2 linked regions of the Sagittula sp. P11 genome follow. The protein of the gene in region 2 interacts with the protein of the main gene of each other region in a pairwise test. Links are inferred from orthologs where the notes say so. Each region holds a gene or a part of one and is shown on either strand. Other genes may lie near its edges.

Evidence for each region.
Region 1: the proteins of pepT (region 2) and tpiA interact in binary tests that used the Escherichia coli proteins (3 or more experiments, as listed by UniProt). The link is inferred for Sagittula sp. P11 from one-to-one orthologs.

What each region holds. Positions count from the first base shown.
Region 1 is NZ_CP021913.1:4,067,353-4,072,742, forward strand. The notes cover bases 64-2,917. They hold tpiA (triose-phosphate isomerase), read right to left. Parts: upstream 1,937-2,917; coding sequence 1,190-1,936; downstream 64-1,189. Other genes in these bases: CDO87_RS19585 (TRAP transporter large permease), read left to right, coding at 64-430; CDO87_RS19590 (hypothetical protein), read right to left, coding at 563-826; CDO87_RS19600 (isopenicillin N synthase family oxygenase), read left to right, coding at 2,053-2,917. In the rest of the region: more of CDO87_RS19585, read left to right, coding at 1-63; more of CDO87_RS19600, read left to right, coding at 2,918-2,946; CDO87_RS19605 (TfoX/Sxy family protein), read right to left, coding at 3,144-3,467; CDO87_RS19610 (iron-sulfur cluster assembly accessory protein), read right to left, coding at 3,467-3,850; CDO87_RS19615 (mechanosensitive ion channel family protein), read right to left, coding at 3,999-5,390. UniProt on the Escherichia coli protein: Involved in the gluconeogenesis. Catalyzes stereospecifically the conversion of dihydroxyacetone phosphate (DHAP) to D-glyceraldehyde-3-phosphate (G3P).
Region 2 is NZ_CP021913.1:4,543,571-4,551,175, reverse strand. The notes cover bases 2,357-5,147. They hold pepT (peptidase T), read left to right. Parts: upstream 2,357-3,025; coding sequence 3,026-4,270; downstream 4,271-5,147. Other genes in these bases: gap (type I glyceraldehyde-3-phosphate dehydrogenase), read right to left, coding at 4,332-5,147; CDO87_RS21710 (sulfite exporter TauE/SafE family protein), read left to right, coding at 2,357-2,956. Also shown: CDO87_RS21725 (ATP-binding protein), read left to right, coding at 1-134; CDO87_RS21720 (sigma-54 dependent transcriptional regulator), read left to right, coding at 172-1,506; CDO87_RS21715 (YdeI family protein), read left to right, coding at 1,503-2,081; more of CDO87_RS21710, read left to right, coding at 2,201-2,356; more of gap, read right to left, coding at 5,148-5,336; CDO87_RS21695 (DoxX family protein), read left to right, coding at 5,508-5,927; CDO87_RS21690 (DUF808 domain-containing protein), read left to right, coding at 5,924-6,889; CDO87_RS21685 (invasion associated locus B family protein), read right to left, coding at 6,986-7,605. UniProt on the Escherichia coli protein: Cleaves the N-terminal amino acid of tripeptides.

The sequences.
Region 1 (5,390 bases), 480 kb from region 2 along the record:
GGTGATCGTGAACGTCATCCTGCTGATCGGCGGCCAGTTCATGGAGCCTTCGGGCCTTCTGGTGATCGTCGCGCCGCTGGTGTTCCCCATCGCGCTGCAGCTGGGGATCGACCCGATCCACCTCGGCATCATCATGGTGGTGAACATGGAGATCGGGATGATCACGCCGCCGGTGGGTCTGAACCTCTTCGTGACCTCCGGCGTGGCGGGCATGCCGATGATGCGCGTGGTCCGGGCGGCGCTGCCCTTCCTCGCCGTGCTCTTCGTGTTCCTGATCATGGTGACCTACATCCCGTCGATCTCGACCTGGGTGCCGGATCGGGTGATGGGGCCGCAGGTCCGCTGCGAGGGGGCATCGCTGCCGTCCGAGCCGCTGGAACGGGCCTTCTGCGAGGCGCGGGGCTTCGGCGCCCCGGCGGCCACGGAGTGACGGCGCGGGGCGTATGGCCGCCCCGTCCGACAGCTGGAGAAGGGAAGGGGGCGCGGTGCGCCCCCTTTTTCGTATCGCGGTTTGGCCGGTCCGGTCAGCCCGGACAGCAGGCGACGGACCCGTCCGCGTCGGTCAGCGGCAGACGGTGACCAGCTGGCCGTTGCGGTAGGTCTGGTAGGGGTCGTGGCAGACGCGGGTGGTGTAGGTGCGCTGCTGGTGGTTCTTGCGGGCGCCCTGGATGGCGAGCGTGCCGATCACGCCGAGAACGACTCCGCCGACGACGTTGCGCTCGTTCTGGTTCAGCGCGGCGGCCGGGGTCGCGGCAGAGAGGGAAAGCGCCATGGCAGCGGCGGCGATGACGGAGGTGAGGACCTTGGCAGACTTCTGGGCAGACATTTCAAATATCCTTTCTGGAATGGGCGTGGTGATGCCCTGAACGACCCCCGAGCAGCCGGGGGAATCGCCTGTGCGGAACAATCACCGCAATCGCCGTCGCAAATCGATATCAACGGTGTGTTAACAGATAACATCGCGGGCGCCTGCCGCGTATTCCGGAATACCCAACCCCTGGCGGGCCGTGTTCAGGGGGTGTTCCGAAGGGCGCGCGCCTGTCCGGCGCTGGCGCGTACGGAATCGCAGGGTGGCGTAAACCTCACCCTCCATCGTGTTTTCCTCTGCTGCAGAGGGCGCGCTGTGTCCCGCGCGCAGGGCAGGCCGGGAGGGTATCCCGGCCCGCGATGACCGAAGCGGTGGTCCGGCTCAGTCGGCGCTGGCGTTCAGCGCCTCGATGATCGGCACGAAGTCGGAGGCCTTAAGGGAGGCCCCGCCTACCAGCGCGCCATCGACGTTGGAGGTGGCAAAGATCTCCTTCGCGTTCGCGGCCTTCACCGACCCGCCATAAAGGATGCGGACAGAGCGGCCCACACCCTCGCCGAAGCGGCGCTCCAGCCGGGCGCGGATGAAGTCGTGCACCTCGCCGATCTGGTCGGTGGTGGGCACCTTGCCGGTGCCGATGGCCCAGACGGGCTCGTAGGCGACGACGAGGTTGTGGCCGGTGGCCGCATCGGGGATCGAGCCCGCAAGCTGGCCGCCGATGATGTCGAGCGTGTTGGAGGATTCGCGCTGGTCGAGCGTTTCGCCGACGCAGACCACGGCGGTCAGTCCGGCGGCCCAGGCCGCATCGCATTTGTCGCGCACGGCATCGTTGTGCTCGTCATGGTCGGAGCGCCGCTCGGAGTGACCCAGGATGACATAGGTCGCGCCCGCGTCCTTCAGCATGTCCGCGGCGATGTCGCCGGTATGGGCGCCGGAGGGTTTGGCGTGACAGTCCTGTCCGCCAATGGCCACGCCGTCCGCACGGGCGCTGGCGGCCGAGATCAGCGTCGCGGGCGGGCAGATCAGCACCTCGGCCGCGCCCTTCGCGGCCTCTGCCATGGCGTCGAGTTCGTCAAGGCTGGCGGTGGTGCCGTTCATCTTCCAGTTGCCGGCGGCCAGTTTCGTGCGCATGGTCTCTTCCTTTCGCTGCTTGCGCGCAGTTTCGCGAGTGGGGCCGGGAGGTCAAGGGTGGTTGCGCGCCACAGGCCCGCGTGGCAACAGTCGGAACGACCCTGACGGAGGCACGGATGATCCCTGTTCTCGATGCCCGCAAGATCGCCGCGCGCGATCCCGAAACGCTCTCCGCCCTGCGCCGCGGCGCGGAGGAAATCGGCTTCCTCAAGGTCGCGCATACGGCGATCACGCCCGCCCGGATGCGCTTCGTGCTGGCCGCATACCGCGCCTTCTTCGACCTGCCGGAGGCGGAGAAGCGCAAGGTGGACATGGCGGTGACGGGGGCGAACCGCGGCTGGGGCGCGCCGCGGTCGGAACAGGTCGATCCCGCCGCCAACCCGGATTACAAGCAGGTCTTCGACGTGGGCTTCGCCGCTCCGGAAACGGGCCTGCCGGTCTATGCCGAGAACCTCTGGCCGGACAGCCCCGAAGGCTTCCGCGAGGTGATCGGCGCCTATTACCGCGACGCCATGGCGGTGGCGCTGGACCTGCTGCGCGGCATCGCCGAGGCGATCGGCGCGGATCGCCACTACTTCGACACCAGGTTCGACCGCCCGATGGCGCTCTTGCGGGGCAACTACTATCCGCCGCGTCCGGACTGGGCGGGCGAGAAGGACTTCGGCATCGCGGACCACACCGATTACGGCTGCCTGACGCTGCTGGGAACGGACGGTGTCCCGGGGCTGGAGGTTCTGGGCCGCGATGACGCCTGGCACCCCGTGCAGGCGAACCCGGGCACCTTCGTCATCAACTTCGGCGAAATGCTGGGGATGTGGACCGAGGGACGGGTGAAGGCGACGCTGCACCGGGTGAAGGGGTCGGCCGAGGAACGGATCTCCGTGCCGCTGTTCTTCAACCCGAACCACGACACGAACGTGGCGCCCATGGGCTCGGACCGGACCATCCTCGCAGGCGACCACCTCTCGCGGCGGTTCACCGAAACCTACCTGCACCTGCAAAAGACCTGAACCGCCCCGCTCAGGCGCGCGCGCCCAGAAAAAAGCCGCCCCCCCTTCATCTTGGTCCAAATACCTCGGGGGTACGGGGGCAGCGCCCCCGCCGGGCGAAGGCCCGCTCCTGGCCTGCGTCACAGGCGACAGAACCGAACCCGGTCGCGGGCAACGCCCGCGCGGGTCGGCCCGGCGCAGCCGGGGCGAACGTCGGGTCAGAGGTGTTGCAGGGCCTCGCGGGCCAAGGCGACCGCCTCCTCGGGGTCGTCGAGGGCCGCGCCGGGGAGGGTCCAGTAGGGCATGGCCGCGCCCTTGCCGTTCTTGCGGGTGTAACGCCAGCGCTCGCAGCCCATCTCTTCGAGCCGGTCGACGAAGGGCCCGGCGCCTTTGATCATGAGGGTGCCGTCGGACATCATCAGGGCAAAGATCGTGCCGTTCGAATAGATGCCCATGCCGCCGAACATGCGGCGGGTGGTGACGTCTCCGAGGCCGGAGAAGAGGTCGCGGGCGTAGGCGCGATCCTCCTCCGAGAGGGCCATCAGCCCTGCGGTCCGCGGTCTGCGGCCATCTCCTCGACGTCCTTGAACTTGATCGACTCGCCGCAGCCGCAGGCGTCGACAACATTGGGATTGCGGAACTTGAAGCCGCTTTCCAGAAGCGAGGTCTCGTAGTCGATCTCGGTGCCGAAGAGGAACATCTGCGCCATGGGTGCGATCAGCACGCGGGCGCCGTCCTGTTCCACGATCTCGTCGGCGCCTTCCGCGGCGTCGACGTAGTCCATGGTGTATTCCATGCCCGCGCAGCCGCCCTTCTTGACGCCGATCTTCAGGCCGAAGCGGTTGTCGCGCTCCATCAGCCTGCGGATCTGGCTGACCGCCTTGGGCGTGATGGTCACGGGGGATTTGCCGGGTATGCCGAACATCGGGGTTCCTTTGCAGGGGTCCTTTTCGCGTAGGGCCAACCTAATGTGTCGGCGCCCAAATCTCAAGGTCGTGCGCGCCGGGCCCCTGTGCGCACGCGCTCAGACCGGACGATGCGCCACCCTTTCAGGCCACAACGCTCCGCATGGCTCAGGCCGCGTCGGCGGAGGGGACTTCGGGGAAGACGGTGGTGCCCTCTTCCTCGATCCGCGCGAGGCGGGCGACAAGGCGTTCGCGGGCGGTGCAGGCCACGTCCCAGGAGGTGTTCGGATCGCGGCAGGGCACCATGAACCACACGTCGATGCCGAAAGCGTCCTGCCCGGTGACGCTGACGGAGGCCTTGTCGCGGTCGTCGAGCTCTTCGGGGTCGAGCTCGTCCAGCACTTCGCCCAGGCATGTGCGCAGGCGGTCGATGTCGACGGAGGGTGCGAGCTTGAACTTCAGGACGCGCAGCATCTCCGGTTCCTTCAGCGTCCAGTTCTCGAAGGTGGTGGAGGTGAACTCGTTGACCGGCACCACCAGCCGCGTGCCGTCCCAGCTGTGCAGCTGCACATAGGTGAAGTTTATCCGTTCGACGTGGCAGAGCGCGCCCTTGTAGACCACGCGGTCGCCGATCCGGGCGGACTGGTTCAGGGCGATCTGCAGCGAAGACAGGATGTTGGCGAGGATCGTGCGGGCGGCAAAGCCCAGGATCAGCGTCAGCACCCCGGCGGAGGCCAGCAGCGAAAAGCCGTAGGTGCGGAACAGGTTGGCCGAGGACAGCACGATGCCGAAGCCGAAGAGGAACACGACGATGACCAGCAGGCGGCGCACGGCGGCGATGCGCGTGGCGCGGGTTCGGGTCTCGTCGAACTGCTGGCGGGTGAGGTCCATCTGCTCGAAGCCGGTGATCTCGTCGAGGATGACCTCGATCACGTTGACGATCAGCATGAGCGCGGCTGTGACGAAACCGGCGGCGACGAGTGGCGAGAGCACGCTGTTCAGCCGTCCCGAAAAGACGAAGATGGTCTGCATGCCCACCGACAGCACAAGCGCCACGGTGGCGATCAGCAGCGGGATGCGGGCGGAGCGGAAGATGGCGGAGGTCACGCGGTGGCTGGCCAGCCGTCCGATGCGGCGCAATGCCCGCGACATGGCCCAGCCCGACAACCCGGCGAGGAAGATGAGCAGCGGCACACCCAGAACCTCCCACCACATCAGGCGCCAGAAGGCCGGTTCGCGCAGCGCGTCGGGCAGCCATTTCTCGAACCCCGTGGGCCCGTAGGCGGCATAGAGCGGGGCGATGTTACGCACGGTGCGGGCGGAGATCACCCAGACCGGGTCCGCGCCCTCGGGCTTCACCCGCTCCAGCCGGATGGCGGAGGGCACGCCGTCAAGGTCGATTTCCCACAGCAGGAGCGAGCGGCGCGGCATCCCGGCGGTGGCGGCGTTCGACGTCTCGAGCGCGTCGAGCCCGTCGGGGCGGTCGATGATCTGGCTCCAGTCGACGATCACGCGGCGGGCGATCACCGTGCCGAGGTCGCGCGCCAGCCGGTCGCCCGC
Region 2 (7,605 bases):
TGGGTCTGGCGATCTCGTCGGGAATCGTGTCGGAGCTGGGCGGACGCCTGACCGCGCGCAACGGCGAGGACGGCGGCGCGGTGTTTGAAATGCAATTGCCCGTTCTGAACGCGGCATCGGAAGCAGCCGAATGACGGGCCACCCGTCATCGGCATTTGAAGTGAGGTGTACATGGCCAACGCGATGAAGATCGCCATCGTGGACGACGAACAGGATATGCGGCAGTCGATCAGCCAGTGGCTGGCGCTGTCGGGCTATGACACGGAGACGTTCGCCTCTGCCGAAGAGGCGCTGGGGTCGGTCGGGGCCGATTACCCGGGCATCGTGATCTCCGACATCAAGATGCCGGGGATGGACGGCATCCAGCTGCTGAAGAAGCTGATGGGCACGGATTCCTCCCTGCCGGTCATCATGATCACCGGCCACGGCGACGTGCCGATGGCGGTGGAGGCGATGCGCATCGGGGCCTTCGACTTCCTCGAGAAGCCGTTCAACCCGGACCGCATGTCGGAACTGGCGAAGAAGGCGACGAACGCGCGTCGGCTGACGCTGGACACGCGGCAGCTGCGCCGCGAACTGGCCGAGGGCGGCCAGATCATGAAGAAGCTGATCGGCGCGAGCCCGGCGATGGAGCGGCTGCGCGAGGATATCCTCGACCTCGGCCAGGCCGACGGCCACGTGCTGATCGAGGGCGAGACCGGCACCGGCAAGACGCTGGTGGCGCATGCGCTGCACGCGGTGGGCGCCAAGGCCGGCAAGAAGTTCACCCTGATTTCCTGCGGCGCGCATGACGAGGACGCGCTGATGAAGCGGCTCTTCGGCCCGATGCAGCCCGACGACGTGCGCCTGCCCGCGATGGAAGAGGCGCGCGGCGGGACGCTGGTGCTGGAAGACATCGAGGTGTTGTCGGACGCGGCGCAGGCGCGGCTCCTGTCGGTCATCAACGACCAGGGCACCCCGCCGGAAACGCGGATCGTCGCGATCTCCAACCTGCAGGAAGAGGGGCGCACCTGCGAGCAGGCGCTGCGGCCCGACCTCTATTACCGTCTTGCGGCGCTGAAGATCACTGTGCCGCCGCTGCGCGCGCGCGGCGAGGATATCCTGACGCTGTTTACCCGCCTGTCGGAACAGTTCGCCGACGAATATGGCTGTGACGCGCCGAAGGTGTCCGCGCAGGAGGCCGCGCAACTGTTGCAGGCGCCCTGGCCGGGCAACGTGCGGCAGCTCATCAACCTCGCGGAACGCGCGGTGCTGCAGTCGCGGCGCGGGCAGGGCACGATTGCCTCGCTCCTGATGAGCGACCACGACCAGATGCAGCCGGTGATGACCACCGAGGGCAAGCCGCTGAAGGAATACGTCGAGGCGTTCGAACGGATGCTGATCGACAACACCATGCGGCGGCACAAGGGGTCGATCGCCTCGGTGATGGACGAGCTCTGCCTGCCGCGCCGGACCCTGAACGAGAAGATGGCCAAGTACGGGCTGGCGAGGGCCGATTACCTTTGAGCGGCATCGCCGACTATTTCGAGGGCCACGCGCCATGGGCGGTCGAAAAGGCCGCCTACCGCGACATGCTTCTGGAGGCGGGGCTGGAAGAGACCTGGAAATGGTCGCAGCCCTGCTACGTGCACGCCGGCGGCAACGTGGCGATCATCGCCGCAATGAAGGAAAGCTGCGGGCTGTCGTTCTTCAAGGGCGTTCTGCTGGATGACCCGGACGGGCTGCTGGTTGCGCCCGGCGAGAACTCCCGCTCGGGCCGCTGGTTCAAGGCCACTTCGGTCGAAGAGATCGTGGCGGCCAAGGACGGCCTGAAACGGCTGATCGCGCAGGCGATGCAGAACGAGGCGGAGGGGCGGACGGTCGATTTCGCCAAGGACGACCTCGTCTATCCCGACGAGCTGATCGCGGCGCTGGACGCGGATTCGGCGTTCAACACGGCGTGGTACGGCCTGACGCCCGGGCGGCAGCGCGGCTACGTGCTGCACTTTGCCGGTGCCAGGAAGGCCGAGACCCGGGAGGCGCGGATCGAGAAGTACCGAGAGCGCATCCTCAACGGCCTCGGGATGCACGACAGACCCTGAAGGTCCGGGCCGAAGTCACTGGCCTGTCTGGAAAATCTTCCCAAAAAGTCGATGAGCGGGTGTTGCCTTTGCCGGATCGCGGGCGCAGTCTCCGCGCGCGGTAAAAGGGGGCGTTCGGTATGGAGTTCGCAGAGGCGCATCTGGTGGGTTTGCTCTGGGCGGCGGCGGCGCTGGCGCTTGGCGGCATCCTCAAGGGGGCGACGGGCGCGGGCGCGCCGATTGTCGCGGTGCCGGTGATCGCGCTCTACTTCGACGTGCCGACGGCGGTGTCGGTCATGGTGCTGCCGAACTTCACCACCAACCTGATCCAGTCGTGGAAATACCGCGCTTCGCTGCCGGAGGGCGGGTTCCCATGGCTCTTTGCCGGGGGCGGGTTCCTCGGCGCGTGGCTGGGCACGATCATGCTGGCCCATGCGGCGCCGAAGCTGCTTCTGGCGATGGTGGCCTGCGTGGTCTTCCTCTATATCGCGTTCCGCCTGATGCGCCCGGACTGGGCGCTGCCCATGGCGGCGGCGCGCCGCGTGGTGTTGCCGGTGTCGACGGTGGCGGGCGTGTTGCAAGGCGCCACGGGCGTCAGCGCGCCGGTGTCGATCACCTTCCTCAACGCGATGAAGCCGGAGCGGTCGGTCTTTGTCGCGACGATTTCATTGTTCTTCCTGTCGATGACGCTGGTGCAGATCCCGGCGATGATCTGGTACGGGTTGCTCACGCCCGAACGCGCGGTGGGCAGCGGGATGGCGCTGGTGCCGCTGCTGGCGGCTATGCCGGTGGGCTCGGCGCTGGCGCGGCGGCTGCCGAAAGAGGTCTTCGACAAGGCGATCCTTGCCCTTTTGGCAGTCGTTGCGGCGCGGCTGGCGTGGAGCGCGCTGGCCTGAGGCATCACGGGGCTGGCGTCCGCCGATTGCGGCGTTAGGGTCGGGCGCAAGGCAACGAACGGAGGCTTCATGACCATTGCTCTCGAACCCGATCTGGAGGACCGGCTGGTCCGCTACTGCGCCGTCGACACGCAGAGCGACCTGGACAGTCCGACGACACCCAGCACCGCCTGCCAGCTCGACCTGTCGCGGATGCTGGTGGCCGAACTGGAGGCGATGGGCGCGGAGGACGTGGTGCTGACCGAATACGGCGCGGTGCTGGCGACGGTGCCGGGCAACGCGCCGGGGCCGACCATCGGCTTCCTCGGCCACGTCGACACCGCGCCGCAGTTCAACGCGACGGGCGTCAAGCCGCGGGTCATCCGGGGCTACAACGGCGGAGAGATCACCTATCCCGACGATCCCGCGCTGGTGCTCTCGCCGGAGGTGGACAGCTACCTCGGCAAGAAGGTGGGCGAGGACATCGTCTGCGCCTCGGGCCTGACGCTTCTGGGGGCGGACGACAAGGCGGGCGTCGCCATCGTCATGTCGGCCGCGCAATACCTGCTGGAACACCCGGAGGTGCCGCGCCCGACGCTGCGGCTGGCCTTTACCCCGGACGAGGAAATCGGGCGGGGCGTGCATGGCGAACTGCCGACCGACCTGGCGGTGGACTTCGCCTATACGTTCGACGGCGGTGTCGAGGGCGAGATCGTCTACGAAAGCTTTTCGGCCGACCAGGCGGACGTGGTGGTGAAGGGCGTGTCGATTCACCCGGGCTATGCCACCGGGCAGATGGTGAACGCCGCCTACCTTGCCGCGAAGATCGTGCAGGCGCTGCCGCTGTCCACCATGACGCCCGAAACGACCTCGGGCCGGGAGGGGTTCCTGCATGTGACGAACATGGAGGGCGGGTCCTCGGAGATGCACATCCGGCTGATCCTGCGCGACTTCGAGCGCGAGGGGCTGGCGGCCAAGGGCGATCTGCTGCGGCAGGTCTGCGCCGCCGTTCAGGCCGGGGAACCGCGGGCGAAGATCGAGGTGGAGATCACGCCGACCTACCGCAACATGCGCTACTGGCTTGAGGACGACATGACCCCGGTCGAGCTTGCGCGCGAGGCCTGCCGCGGCATCGGGATCGAACCGTTCAGCCAGCCGATCCGCGGCGGCACGGACGGATCGCGCCTGACGGAGATGGGCGTGCCGACACCGAACCTGTTCACCGGCATGCGGCAGATCCACGGGCCCTTGGAGTGGGTGTCCGTGCAGGACATGGGCAAGGCGGCGCAACTGATGCTGGGCATCGTCGGGTTGGCCGTTCAGAAGGACGCCTGAAAACCGAAAAAGCGCCGTCAGATGACGGCGCTTTCCCCGGTTCGTGCCCTGAACGACCGTTTCAGTGCAGCAGGCGCCCCATGGCACCGGCCACGTCGGCCATCCGGGCGGAGAAGCCCCATTCGTTGTCGTACCATGCCATGACCCGCACCATCCGCTTGCCCACGACCTTGGTCTGGTCGGGCGCGAAGATGGAGGAATGCGTGGTGTGGTTGAAGTCGATGGAGACCTTGGGCTCCGGATCGTAGGCCAGCACCGCGCCCATGCGGCCCGCGGCGGCTTCGGCCACGACCTCGTTCACGTCGGCCAGCGTTACGTCGCGCGAGGCGTAGAAGGTCAGGTCCACAGCCGAGACGTTCGGCGTGGGCACGCGCACCGCCGAGCCATCGAGCTTGCCCTTCATGTTGGGCAGCACCTCGCCCAGGGCCTTCGCGGCGCCGGTCGAGGTCGGGATCATCGCCATGGCGGCGGCCCGTGCACGATACAGGTCCTTGTGGCGACGATCGAGCGTCGGCTGGTCGCCGGTGTAGCTGTGGATCGTCGTCATGATGCCGCTTTCGATGCCGATCCCCTCGTCCAGCACCTTCACCAGCGGCGCGAGGCAGTTGGTGGTGCAGGACCCGTTGGAGATCATCACGTCGCCCTTCACCAGGTCGCGGTGATTAACGCCGTAGACCACGGTGCGCTGCACGTTCTTGGCGGGCGCCGAGATCAGCACCGACTTCGCGCCGCGGGCGAGGTGGGCGTTGGCCTTGTCGCCGTCGTTGAACTGGCCGGTGCATTCCAGCACCACGTCGCAGCCGCCCCAGTCGAGCTCCTCGAGGTCGTAGGAGGACATCACGTCGATCGGGCCGCGCCCGAGGTCGATGGCGTTTTCCCGGACCTTCACCTCGCCGGCGAAACGGCCGTGCACGCTGTCGTACCGCAGAAGGTGCGCGTGGGTTTCGATCGGGCCGGGGGCGTTGATCTTGACCACCTGGACATCGTTGCGCGCGGATTCGGCGATGTGCGCAAGCGTGCAGCGACCGATGCGGCCGAAGCCGTTGATGCCGACGGTGACGGTCATGGACTACTCCTGAAAAAGCCAGTGTTGTGGCTCGTATACGAAGGGATGCCGACTCGGGAAAGGTTGAAATACCTTTTCTGTCAGTATGTTAGCGATAAAGTTGCCCGGTGGCGCTAACGCTTGCCGCTTGTTTGCGTTAACGATCTGAAAGCGCTGTGAACGGAGGCGGGAATGGAACGAACAGAGGCCTTGGCGACCCTTGTGGGGCGGCTCCTGATCGCGGCGCTGTTCCTCGGCGGCGCGGTGCAGAAGGCCATGGACCCGACGCAGGTGACCGAGATGCTGCGCGGCTGGGGGCTGCCCGCCGGGCTGGTCTGGGTGGCGCTGGTCTACAACGCGCTTGCGGCGCTGGCGCTGATCGCCGGGGTGGGCGCGCGGCTGGCGGCGCTGTCGCTGGCGGGGTATTGCGGGCTGACCTCGTTCTTTCACCTGATCCCGGACGACCCCTGGCAGATGACGATCTTCGTGAAGAACTGGGCGATTGCGGGCGGCTGCCTGATCCTCGCCGTGCACGGGCCGGGCCGCTGGTCCTTGCGAAATCGCACAACCGGGTTAGCTTCTGAGCGGCGCAGATATGGGACGGATGAATGAGCGGACTTCTTGCACTCCTCGACGACGTGGCGGCCATCGCCAAGGTGGCGGCAGCGTCGATCGACGACATCGGTGCGGCGGCCATGCGCGCCGGGTCGAAGACGGCCGGCGTGGTGATCGACGATGCCGCGGTGACGCCGAAATACGTGCACGGGTTCGAACCGGCGCGCGAACTTCCGATCATCTGGCGGATTGCACGCGGATCGGTGATCAACAAGCTGGTGTTCCTGATGCCCGCGGCGCTGCTGATGTCGGTCTTCGCGCCATGGCTGGTCTGGCCGCTGCTGATCCTCGGCGGCTGTTACCTCAGTTTCGAGGGGGCCGAGAAGATCGTCCACGTGTTGATGCCACATGACGAGCATTCCGGCGGGCCGGACGGCAGTCATGACGTGCAGGACCCCACGCACCTCGAAGAGGCGAAGGTGAAGGGCGCGATCAAGACCGACTTCATCCTGTCGGCGGAGATCATGGTGATCCTGCTCTCCAACCTCGACCTGCCGAATTTCTGGATGCAGGCCGGCGCGCTGGCGATGGCGGCCGTGGTCATCACGGCGGCGGTCTATGGCGCTGTGGCGGTGATCGTGAAGATGGACGACGTGGGCCTCTGGCTGTCGCAGAACGCCAACCTCGGCATGACGCGGGCGCTGGGGCGCGGGATCGTGCGCTTCATGCCGTGGCTCCTGAAGGCGCTGACCATCGTCGGCACCGCCGCGATGCTGTGGGTCGGCGGGTCGATCATCGTGCATTCGCTGGCCGAGATGGGCTGGCACCTGCCGGAAGAGACGATCCACCACTGGGCGGTGGCCGTGGGCAAGGGCAACGCGGCGCTCGAATGGGCGGTGACCGCGGGGGTCGATCTGGTGCTGGGGTTCCTGGTCGGACTGGTTCTGATCCCCATCGGCACGAAGATCGTCGCGCCCATCTATGGCAGCCTCTTTGGCGGCAAGGCGGAGGCGCACTGAGCGCAGCAACCGGACTTTCAGGCATCGTTTCGGTCGTTCAAAGCAAAAAGGCGCGCCCCGGGGCGCGCCTTATGCATCGAAACGGGTGTGCGCCGCTTACTGCGCGTATTCCTGTGCCGCGTCGAAGGCGGCGGTGAAACCGGCCAGCGACATGTCGACGGTCACCTTCTGGTCGGGCGCCAGCGCCGGAACGATGGTCACCTGCGCCTTGGCACCGGCCTTGAAACGGGCGATGTCCTCGGCGGTGAAGCCGACGCGCGCGTAGCAGCCGATCTGGGCGCAGAAGGAGAAGTCGTACTGCCGTGCGGAGCCGCCGTCGACGGTCACGGTCAGCTTCTGGGTCAGCAGGGTTTCGAGCGGCACGATGAAGGTGCCCCCGGCCACGGCCTGGCCGCCGTTCTCGAGCCGGAAGATGCTGACCTCTGCCACGCTGGCGCCTTGGCCGTCGGTCAGAAGCTGGTACATCTGGCAGATCTCGTTCTCGCGCTGCGGGACCTTGATGCACTGCATCGCCCAGTCGGAGAAGGTTTCCTTGATGTAGGGCTGCGGTTGTTGCTGTTGCTGCCCGGCGGTGGCGGCGTCACCGGTGCCGAGGTCGAGATCGCCGCCGACGGCGGGGGCGGAGGGTTGTTCCTGATCCGTTTCCGCGGCCGGTGCTTCGGCGGCAGGCGCTTCGTCGGGACCGGCGGTGTCGGTGGTCTGCGCATAGGCAGGAG